Regions from separate parts of the Bradyrhizobium sp. LA6.1 genome, predicted to be linked through region 1. Evidence: predicted binding sites of a transcription regulator. Region 1 holds the regulator's gene; each other region holds the start of a gene.
What was found. Region 1 encodes HrcA, which represses chaperone genes, less so after heat shock. Its sites were predicted from a motif close to GTTAGCACTCNCNNNNNGNGAGTGCTAAC; they were not measured.

Region 1 (3,271 bases):
TGCCGGAATCGTCGGCGAAGGAGGGAAGCTTGGTCGCCTGCGCCGCCGCGATCGCCTTGATCGCGGCATTGCTGCGGAAATCGTTGCCGGTCTCGTCGGGCTCGGGCAGGCCGAGCTCGCCGGCCGACACCGCCTCGATGCCGCAAGGCGCGAGCAACTCCTTCATCTCGGCGAGCTTGCCAGGATTGTGGGTCGCGATGACGAGCTTTCCGGTGATTCGGCGGTGCATGGGCCTATTGACTACGCGACAGCCAGTTTCTGCAAGTCCACGAGCCGCGCGATACCCTTCTGGGCCAGCGCCATCAGCGCGAGGAATTCGTCCTGTGTGAACGGTTCGCGTTCGGCGGTGCCCTGCACCTCGATGATGCGGCCATCGCCGGTCAGGACGAAATTGGCGTCGGTCTGGGCTTCCGAATCCTCGGCATAGTCGAGGTCGAGCACGGGCGTGCCGTTGTAGATCCCGCAGGAGATCGCGGCGACGTTGTCGCGCAGCACCTTGGCCTTGATCATGTTGCGCGCCTTCATCCAGTTGATGCAATCGGCGAGCGCGACCCAGGCGCCGGTGATCGAGGCCGTGCGCGTGCCGCCGTCGGCCTGGAGCACGTCGCAATCGACCGTGATCTGGCGCTCACCGAGCGCTTCGAGATCGACGATGGTGCGAAGCGAGCGGCCGATCAGGCGCTGAATCTCGACGGTGCGGCCGCTTTGCTTGCCGGCGGAGGCCTCGCGGCGGGTGCGTTCGGAGGTCGCGCGGGGCAGCATGCCATATTCGGCGGTGACCCAGCCGCGGCCCTGGCCCTTCAGCCACGGCGGCAGGCGGTCTTCCAGCGTGGCGGTGACCAGCACATGGGTGTCGCCGAATTTCACCAGGCAGGAGCCTTCCGCATATTTGACCACGCCGCGCTCCAGCGTCACGGGGCGCAATTCGTCGGGCGCACGGCGGCTTGGCCGCATGGGAAATCCTCCAAAACCTTCGGAAAAGGGCTATTCGCGGTGCTTGTAGGTGGGGTGAGGGTGGGCGGCAAGGCTTTTTCACCCCGGGTTTTCCACCCCGCAAACGCCACGCTTGTCAGAACCCTCCGGGATGGACAAATTATAAGCGTCTGAGAGGAGTTACCGTCCGTGGCCCATCACGATCCGATCCATCTGATCGCGCCGCGCGCAGGCCTCGCCCAGCTCAACGAGCGCTCCCGCGACATCTTTCGTCAAATTGTCGAAAGCTATCTCGCGACCGGCGAGCCGGTCGGCTCGCGCAATATTTCGCGGCTGATCGCGATGCCCCTGTCGCCGGCCTCGGTCCGCAACGTCATGGCCGACCTGGAACAGCTCGGCCTGATCTATGCGCCCCACACCTCTGCCGGCCGCTTGCCGACGGAACTCGGCCTGCGCTTCTTCGTCGACGCCCTGATGCAGGTCGGCGACCTCAATGACGCCGAGCGGCAGTCGATCCAGAGCCAGTTGACGTCGGTGGGTCACGCCCAATCGGTCGAGGCGGCGCTGTCGGAGGCGCTGACGCGGCTGTCCGGTCTCACCCGCGCCGCAGCGGTCGTGCTGACCCCGAAATCCAATGCGCGGCTGAAACACATCGAATTCGTCCGGCTGGAACCCGAAAAAGCCCTGGTGATCCTGGTCGGCGAGGACGGTCAGGTCGAAAACCGCGTGTTGTCGCTGCCGCCCGGAGTTCCCTCCTCGGCGCTCACCGAAGCCGGTAATTTCCTCAATGCGCGGATTCGCGGCCGCACGCTGGCCGAGGCGCGGCTCGAGCTCGAAACCGCGCTCGGCGAAGCCCGTGCCGAGCTCGATCAACTGACGCAGAAGGTGATTTCGGCCGGCATTGCGAGCTGGTCCGGCGGCGAGAACGAGGACCGCCAGCTGATTGTTCGCGGCCACGCCAATCTGCTCGAGGATCTGCACGCGCTGGAGGATCTCGAGCGCGTTCGCCTGCTGTTCGACGATCTCGAGACCAAGCGCGGCGTGATCGACCTTCTGGGGCGCGCCGAGACCGCCGAGGGCGTGCGGATCTTTATCGGTTCGGAGAACAAACTGTTTTCCTTGTCAGGCTCCTCCACCATCATCTCGCCCTATCGGGATGCCGCCGGCCACATCGTCGGTGTTTTGGGCGTGATCGGGCCGACGCGGCTGAATTATGCCCGCGTAATCCCGACCGTGGACTACGCCGCGCGCATCGTCAGCCGCCTCTTGGGGGGCTGACCGGCGTTTCCTCCGATCACGGGCGCTTGATTTTCGTGAGCTTAGGCACGATATCCGGGCCAACAATCCCTTGAGACGAGTTCGAGAAGAGAGCCGATGACCGATCGAGACCGGCAGCCCGACGACACGACCCCGCCGACCGACGAGCCCGTGGTGTCAAAACCCTACATCATGCCCGACGATCCGGAGCCCGGCTCGGTCGAGCTGTTGCAGAAGGAAGCCGCCGAAGCGCGCGACCGCATGCTGCGGACGCTGGCCGAGATGGAAAATCTGCGCAAGCGCACCACCAAGGAGGTCGCCGACGCCCGCCTCTACGGCATCACCGGCTTCGCCCGCGACGTGCTCGACATCGCCGACAATCTCCAGCGTGCGCTCGATGCCGTTCCGGCCGAGGCCCGTGCCGCGGCCGATCCCGGCCTGACCTCGCTAATCGAGGGCGTCGAGCTCACCGAGCGCTCGCTGCTCAACGCGCTGGAAAAGCACGGCGTCAAGAAGTTCGATCCGCAGGGCCAGAAGTTCGACCCGAACTTCCAGCAGGCGATGTACGAGGTGCCGGATGCGTCGGTGCCTGCGGGCACCGTCGTGCAGGTCATGCAGGCCGGCTACACCATCGGCGAGCGCGTGCTGCGCCCGGCGCTGGTCGGTGTCGCCAAGGGCGGCACGAAGGCTGCGCCGGCTGCGAACAGCAACGAAGTGAACTGAGCGGCGCACTGGTCGATCCTCATGGTGAGGAGGCGCGTCAGCGCCGTCTCGAACCATGCAGGCCCGGCTGTTGCAGCTCGGCCTTCATCCTTCGAGACGCGTGCTAAGGAGCACGCTCCTCAGGATGAGGATTTGGCAGCTTTTCGCGCCGCTTACGCGCTCACCGCGATATCCGCGGACTGAATCCGCTTCACGCCGGCCTTGGCCATGTCGGCCCAGGCTTTTGCGAGCGACCCCTGCGTGTCGATGCCGCGGCAGGCGTCTTCCACCACATAGACCTCGAAGCCCGCCTTGCGCGCGTCGAGCGCGGTCCAGGCGACGCAGAAGTCTGTCGCGAGGCCGGCGACGAAGACGCGCT
Region 2 (3,271 bases), on a different contig from region 1:
CTGCTGGCGCCGCTCATTCCCGATGCCGCCGCGCATTTCGTCATCGCCTCAGTGCTGGGCGCGCCGGCCGCGATCCTCGTCAGCCTGATCATGGTGCCGGAGACGTCAGACAAGCGCACCGGCGGCGCGCTGGAGGATCCTGAGATGGACGTCTCCGGCCCGATGGATGCGATCGTCAAGGGGACGAGCGCGGGGATCGAACTGCTGATCAACATCGTCGCCATGCTGCTGGTGCTGGTGGCACTGGTCTATCTCGTCAATGCCGTCCTCGGACTGCTGCCCAATATCGGCGGCGCCGCGATCTCGCTGCAACGCCTGCTCGGCCTCGTGATGGCGCCGGTGTGCTGGCTGATGGGATTGCCCTGGGACCAGGCGGTGACCGCCGGCAGCCTGATGGGCACCAAGACCGTGCTCAACGAGCTGATCGCCTATGTCGACTTCTCAAAACTGCCGCCCGATACGCTCGATCCGCGCTCGCGCCTGATCATGCTCTACGCAATGTGCGGCTTCGCCAATTTCGCCAGCCTCGGCATCATGATCGGCGGCTTAGGGGTGATGGCGCCGGAGCGGCGCGAGGAGATCAACGCGCTGGGATTGAAGTCGATCGTGTCGGGGACGCTGACGACGTGTTTGATGGGCGCGGTGGTGGGGGTGTTGAGTTAGGCTCTCTCCACCGTCATTTCGGGGCGCCGCGAAGCGGCGAGCCCGGAATCCATCGGGCATCAGCACATGCGGAGAAATTGATTCCGGGCTCGCGCTGCGCGCGCCCCGGAATGACATCAGGCCTTCAACTCCACCGTCCTGAACTCCGCCGGCAGGATCACCTCCAGCAGTTCCACGTCATCCGAATAATCCAGGATCATGTGCTTGATCTTCGGCGGCTGGGTCCAGGCGCTGCCTTCCTTCATCAAGGTCTCACCCTGACCGTCCATGTAGGTCTTCACCCAGCCCTTGAGCACGTAGACCATCTGGAATTCGACGTCGTGGAAGTGCAGCTTCGACACCTCGTTCGGATCGCAGGGGCCTTGCAGGCGGATCACGTGGGCTTGCGCGAGGCCGTGGCTGGCTTCGGCGATGCCGAGGTCGCGATACTTTGCGTAGGCGCGCAGGCCGTCGGCCTTGAAGTCTTCCTCGCGGTGATGACTGATGGCGATGCGCTGCTTGGGACGGGCGGCCTTTTTCGGAGCGGCCTTTGCCGGTGTCGTGCGCGCCTTCGCCTTCACCGCCTTGCGCGCCGAGGATCGTGCCACGGCCTTGGCTCCGCTCCGCTTCTTCACTGCGGCCTGGGCTGCACTGCGCGATTTTGTTTTCTTGGCCATGGGTCGCCTCCCTGTTGTTATAGGCGGAGGCTAGCACAGAACGAGATATCGTAGGGTGGGCAAAGCGAAAGCGTGCCCACCATTGCCAGATGCAATCGTGGAGAGATGGTAGGCACGGCGCGAGCGCGCCTTTACCCACTCTACGATGCCGGCGCGCTGTTCAATGCAGCCGGAACACGCCATCCACGGCGCGCAGCTCGGCCGGCTTGATCAGCTTGGAATGCGCGACGGTCACCGAATGGAGCGGACCGTCGAGCTTCTCCTGCCAGAACGCCAGGAAATCCTTCAGCGCCGGAAATTTCGGAAACATGTCGTAGTTCTGCCAGACGTAGGTCTGGAGAAGCGAGGGATGATCGGGCATTCGATAGAGAATTTGCGCCGTCGTCAGCCCGTAACCCAAAAGCTGTTTCCGGAAATCTTCGGAAACGCCCCCACTCCGCAAGCCCATGCCAACCTCCTTTGCAGGAGCGCATTCAAGGGGCGGCTTGGTCGGTGTGCGCCTTACGAGCCACCCGGTACTGATGCGCTCACATGAGAGAAATGTGACGCAAACTGACAATCCATCTCAAGCCCAAAAGTTTAACAAGCTGTTGAAATTCAATGCTTTAGCAGCAGAGACGGCTCCGTGCTAATACGGTCACCGGGCGGGTTAACGATGGTAAAGAGATTCTGGCACCCGGGCCTTCAGAGTGCCGAATTTTCTGCTAGAAGCCCTTGCCCCCGCAAAATTCCTGTCCTATTTCAGCCTCGCCTGTGCTAGCACTCGCTGGCACAGACTGCTAACGCCAAAAAATTCCCATACCGTGCAACTACTTAGGAGGACTGCATGAAATTCCGTCCGCTTCACGACCGCGTCGTGGTCAAGCGTATCGACGCAGAAGAGAAGACCGCCGGCGGCATCATCATTCCCGACACTGCCAAGGAAAAGCCCTCGCAGGGCGAAGTCGTCGCCGTCGGCCCCGGTGGCCGCGACGAAGCTGGCAAGCTGATCCCGATCGACCTGAAGGTCGGCGACCGCGTGCTGTTCGGCAAGTGGTCCGGCACCGAGGTCAAGATCGACAACGTCGACCTGCTGATCATGAAGGAAAGCGACATCATGGGCGTCCTCGACGTCCCCGCTTCCAAGAAGAAGGCGGCCTAAGAGCCCCCTCTCCCCACCAGCTAAACACCTAAGGAAAAATCCAGATGTCAGCTAAAGAAGTCAAATTCGGCGTCGATGCACGCGACAAGATGCTGCGTGGCGTCGACATCCTCGCCAACGCCGTCAAGGTGACGCTCGGCCCCAAGGGCCGCAACGTCGTCCTCGACAAGTCGTTCGGCGCTCCCCGCATCACCAAGGACGGCGTCACCGTCGCCAAGGAGATCGAGCTCGACGACAAGTTCGAGAACATGGGCGCGCAGATGGTGCGCGAAGTCGCCTCCAAGTCGGCTGACGCGGCCGGCGACGGCACCACCACCGCAACCGTGCTCGCGGCTGCGATCGTTCGTGAAGGCGCAAAGTCGGTTGCCGCCGGCATGAACCCGATGGACCTGAAGCGTGGTATCGACCTGGCCGTGGAAGCCGTGGTCGCCGACCTCGTCAAGAACTCCAAGAAGGTCACCTCGAACGACGAGATCGCCCAGGTCGGCACCATCTCCGCCAACGGCGATGCCGAAATCGGCAAGTTCCTCTCCGACGCCATGAAGAAGGTCGGCAACGAGGGTGTCATCACCGTCGAGGAAGCCAAGTCACTCGAGACCGAGCTCGACGTCGTCGAGGGCATGCAGTTCGACCGCGGCTACATCTCGCCCTACTTCGTCACCAACGCCGACAAGATGCGCGTTGAGATGGACGACGCCTACATCCTCATCAACGAGAAGAAGCTCTCCTCGCTGAACGAGCTGCTGCCGCTGCTCGAGGCCGTGGTGCAGACCGGCAAGCCGCTGGTGATCGTCGCCGAGGACGTCGAGGG
Region 3 (3,271 bases), on a different contig from region 1:
CCTTCAGCACGATGTTGATGCCGGCCTGGACGTCGGCATTGGCGTTGGTGAGACGGCCCACCGCCTTCTTGGCACGCAGCAACGCGACGCCGCCGCCGGGGACGATGCCTTCCTGCACCGCGGCGCGGGTGGCGTTGAGCGCGTCCTCGACGCGGTCCTTCTTCTCCTTGACCTCGATCTCGGTCGCGCCGCCGACGCGGATCACCGCGACGCCGCCGGCGAGCTTGGCGAGGCGCTCCTGGAGCTTCTCACGGTCGTAGTCCGAGGTGGTCTCCTCGATCTGGGCCTTGATCTGGCCGACGCGGGCCTCGATCTCCGGCTTCTTGCCGGCGCCCTTGACGATCGTGGTGTTCTCCTTGTCGATCACGACCTTGCCGGCGCGACCGAGCATCTTCACCGTGACGTTCTCGAGCTTCATGCCGAGGTCCTCGGAGATGAGCTGGCCGCCGGTGAGGATCGCGAGGTCCTCGAGCATGGCCTTGCGGCGGTCGCCGAAGCCCGGCGCCTTGACGGCGGCGACCTTCAGGCCGCCACGCAGGCGGTTGACGACCAGGGTGGCCAGCGCCTCGCCCTCGACGTCCTCGGCGATGATGACGAGCGGCTTGCCCGACTGCACCACGGCTTCCAGCACCGGCAGCATGGCCTGCAGGCCGGACAGCTTCTTCTCGTGCAGGAGGATGTAGGCGTCCTCGAGCTCGGCGGTCATCTTCTCGGCGTTGGTGACGAAGTAGGGCGACAGATAGCCGCGGTCGAACTTCATGCCCTCGACGATGTCGACCTCGGTGTCGAGTGACTTGTTCTCCTCGACGGTGATGACGCCCTCGTTGCCGACCTTCTGCATCGCCTGGGCGATCATCTTGCCGATGGCGGCATCGCCGTTGGCCGAGATGGTGCCGACCTGGGCGACCTCGGAGGAGGCGGCGACCGGCTTGGCGCGCTTTTCAATGTCCTTGATCACCGCTGCAACCGCGATGTCGATGCCGCGCTTGAGGTCCATCGGGTTCATGCCGGCGGCAACCGCCTTGGCGCCTTCGCGAACGATGGCCTGGGCCAGCACGGTCGCGGTGGTGGTGCCGTCGCCGGCGAGGTCGTTGGTCTTGGAGGCGACCTCACGCAGCATCTGGGCGCCCATGTTCTCGAACTTGTCCTCGAGCTCGATCTCCTTGGCGACGGTGACGCCGTCCTTGGTGATGCGGGGCGCGCCGAAGCTCTTCTCGATGACGACGTTGCGGCCCTTCGGACCGAGCGTCACCTTGACGGCGTTGGCGAGAATGTCGACGCCGCGCAGCATGCGATCGCGCGCGTCTCCGGAAAACTTGACGTCTTTGGCAGCCATTTCTTCAATCCCTCGTGTTTCGTGATGTGTTTGCCGCTTGCGGAATGACCGAATGCCCGGATCGCGCGATCCGGGCATGACATTCAGCGGCTGTTCAGGCTGACGGCCTTAGGCCATGACGCCCATGATGTCCGACTCCTTCATGATCAGGAGCTCTTCGTTGTCGATCTTGACCTCGGTGCCCGACCACTTGCCGAACAGCACGCGGTCGCCGACCTTGAGGTCGATCGGGATCAGCTTGCCGGCCTCGTCGCGGCCGCCGGGGCCGACGGCGACGACCTCGCCCTGGGACGGCTTTTCCTTGGCGGTGTCCGGAATGATGATGCCGCCCTTGGTCTTTTCCTCGGCGTCGATACGTTTGACCACGACACGGTCATGCAGCGGACGAAATTTGGATTTAGCCATGACGTTTCCCTTTGGAGGCTCGCTTCGGAAGGAATGGAAGTGGGTAGGGGCGGCGTCCGTCCACCCTCTTGCCGAGGATCGAACGGCGCGCTTAGCAATCGGGCTTTCCGAGTGCTAATAGTGCGCCCGGAAATATGGCTTGGCCGCGATCCTGTCAAGCAAGGGTGGTTAAGCGATTGGTGAGGCGGATATAGGATCGTGTCTAGAGAAACTTATTGGTCGCGCTGGCGTATAAAGGACGTCATTGCTCCGACAGCGGTTTTGCGCTTGGCTGCAGGAGGGATGCGGTCGGGGTCTCATTTGGGGGACGGTTTGCTCGGGGGAATGTCATGATCAGGTCAGCTCACGCACGCACGGTTGCCAATCTGGCGGCCGCCTCCTGCCTGGCGCTGCTGCTTGGCGCCTGCGGCGGCGGTATGAGCCTGCCGTCGTTCTCGTCGTCTTCGCCGCCGCCCGAGGCTGAGCCCGGCACCGGCCCGGAAATGCCGGCGAGCATCCGCGCCGACGAGATCGTCGGCCGCTGGGGTCTCGCCTCGTTCCAGAACCCGGCCGACCGCGCCCGCACCGAGGCCGCGGCCCGGGCGCAGTGCAAGAATCCCTACGTGATCACCGCCGGTTCCTCCGGCGGCGTGATCATGCATCTCGCCGACCAGGCGACGCCGCAGGAGCTGCGGCTGAAGGGCTCGCCCAGCGGCAAGAACTACATCGGCCCGGCGGGTCCCACCCCCGGCGAGCAGGACCGCGAGATCGTCTCCTTCGACGGCCGCGTCCTGATCACCCGCTTCATCGACAAGGACGCCGCCACCCGCTACGGCAACATGGTCTACGTCCGCTGCGCGCCAAGGGCGTAGTTTCTCCTTCGTCATGCCCCGGCTTGACCGGGGCATCCAGTACGCCGCGGCCTCTCGGCTCAATCACCGCCGCCTCTGGAATACTGGATCGCCCGGTCAAGGCCGGGCGATGACAGTGGAGGGGATGGCCCCAAAAACAAAAACGCCGGCTCTCGCCGGCGTTTTGTTTTTCCGTAATGCCGCGCCCGATCAGTCGAACAGCGCGTCGATGTCGTCCTGCGAGGCGTGGCCGACGTCGCCGGCGAGCTTGGGGCCGTTGAGGAGCTTTTCGTCGTCGCTGCGGGTGTCGGCCGGCGCGGGCACATGGGCCTTGATCGCGTCGACGCCGCCCCAGATCTCCATCATCGCATTGATGTGCTGCTCGATGAACTTCATCGTGGTCATGACCTTGCTGATGCGCTGGCCGGTCAGGTCCTGGAAGTTGCAGGCTTCGAAGATCGAGATGACGCGTTCCTGGATGTCGTCGGCGAGCCGCTTCTGCTGGTCGGCCGATTGCACCTTGGACATCGCGCTGGCCGCCTGGTCGATCGATTCGGCGGCTTCGAGGATCTGCTGGGTCGCCTGCTCGGTGCCGCCGACGACCGCGCCGAGCTCGCCATTGACCTTGGCCATCTCGCCGCCGTCGAAGCTCTTGCCGTGCAGCGTCGCGATCTCGCGCTTGGTGCGGTCGATGGCGTCG

Region 2: ABIB99_RS05845 (co-chaperone GroES) is a predicted target of HrcA. The motif match lies at 2,075-2,103, and genes of this name have one in related genera.
Region 3: ABIB99_RS15825 (co-chaperone GroES) is a predicted target of HrcA. The motif match lies at 1,832-1,860, and genes of this name have one in related genera.

The regions. Positions count from the first base shown of each region.
Region 1 covers NZ_JBEPQK010000007.1:364,702-367,972, reverse strand. The annotation lists gene rdgB (RdgB/HAM1 family non-canonical purine NTP pyrophosphatase) at 1-229, opposite strand, end outside; gene rph (ribonuclease PH) at 241-954, opposite strand; gene hrcA (heat-inducible transcriptional repressor HrcA) at 1,123-2,211, shown strand; gene grpE (nucleotide exchange factor GrpE) at 2,308-2,913, shown strand; gene pncA (bifunctional nicotinamidase/pyrazinamidase) at 3,066-3,271, opposite strand, start outside.
Region 2 covers NZ_JBEPQK010000002.1:472,187-475,457, reverse strand. The annotation lists gene ABIB99_RS05860 (NupC/NupG family nucleoside CNT transporter) at 1-663, shown strand, start outside; gene ABIB99_RS05855 (cupin domain-containing protein) at 780-1,319, opposite strand; gene ABIB99_RS05850 (usg protein) at 1,480-1,767, opposite strand; gene ABIB99_RS05845 (co-chaperone GroES) at 2,146-2,460, shown strand; gene groL (chaperonin GroEL) at 2,505-3,271, shown strand, end outside.
Region 3 covers NZ_JBEPQK010000005.1:411,273-414,543, reverse strand. The annotation lists gene groL (chaperonin GroEL) at 1-1,336, opposite strand, end outside; gene ABIB99_RS15825 (co-chaperone GroES) at 1,445-1,741, opposite strand; gene ABIB99_RS15820 (hypothetical protein) at 2,071-2,592, shown strand; gene ABIB99_RS15815 (protein phosphatase CheZ) at 2,782-3,271, opposite strand, start outside.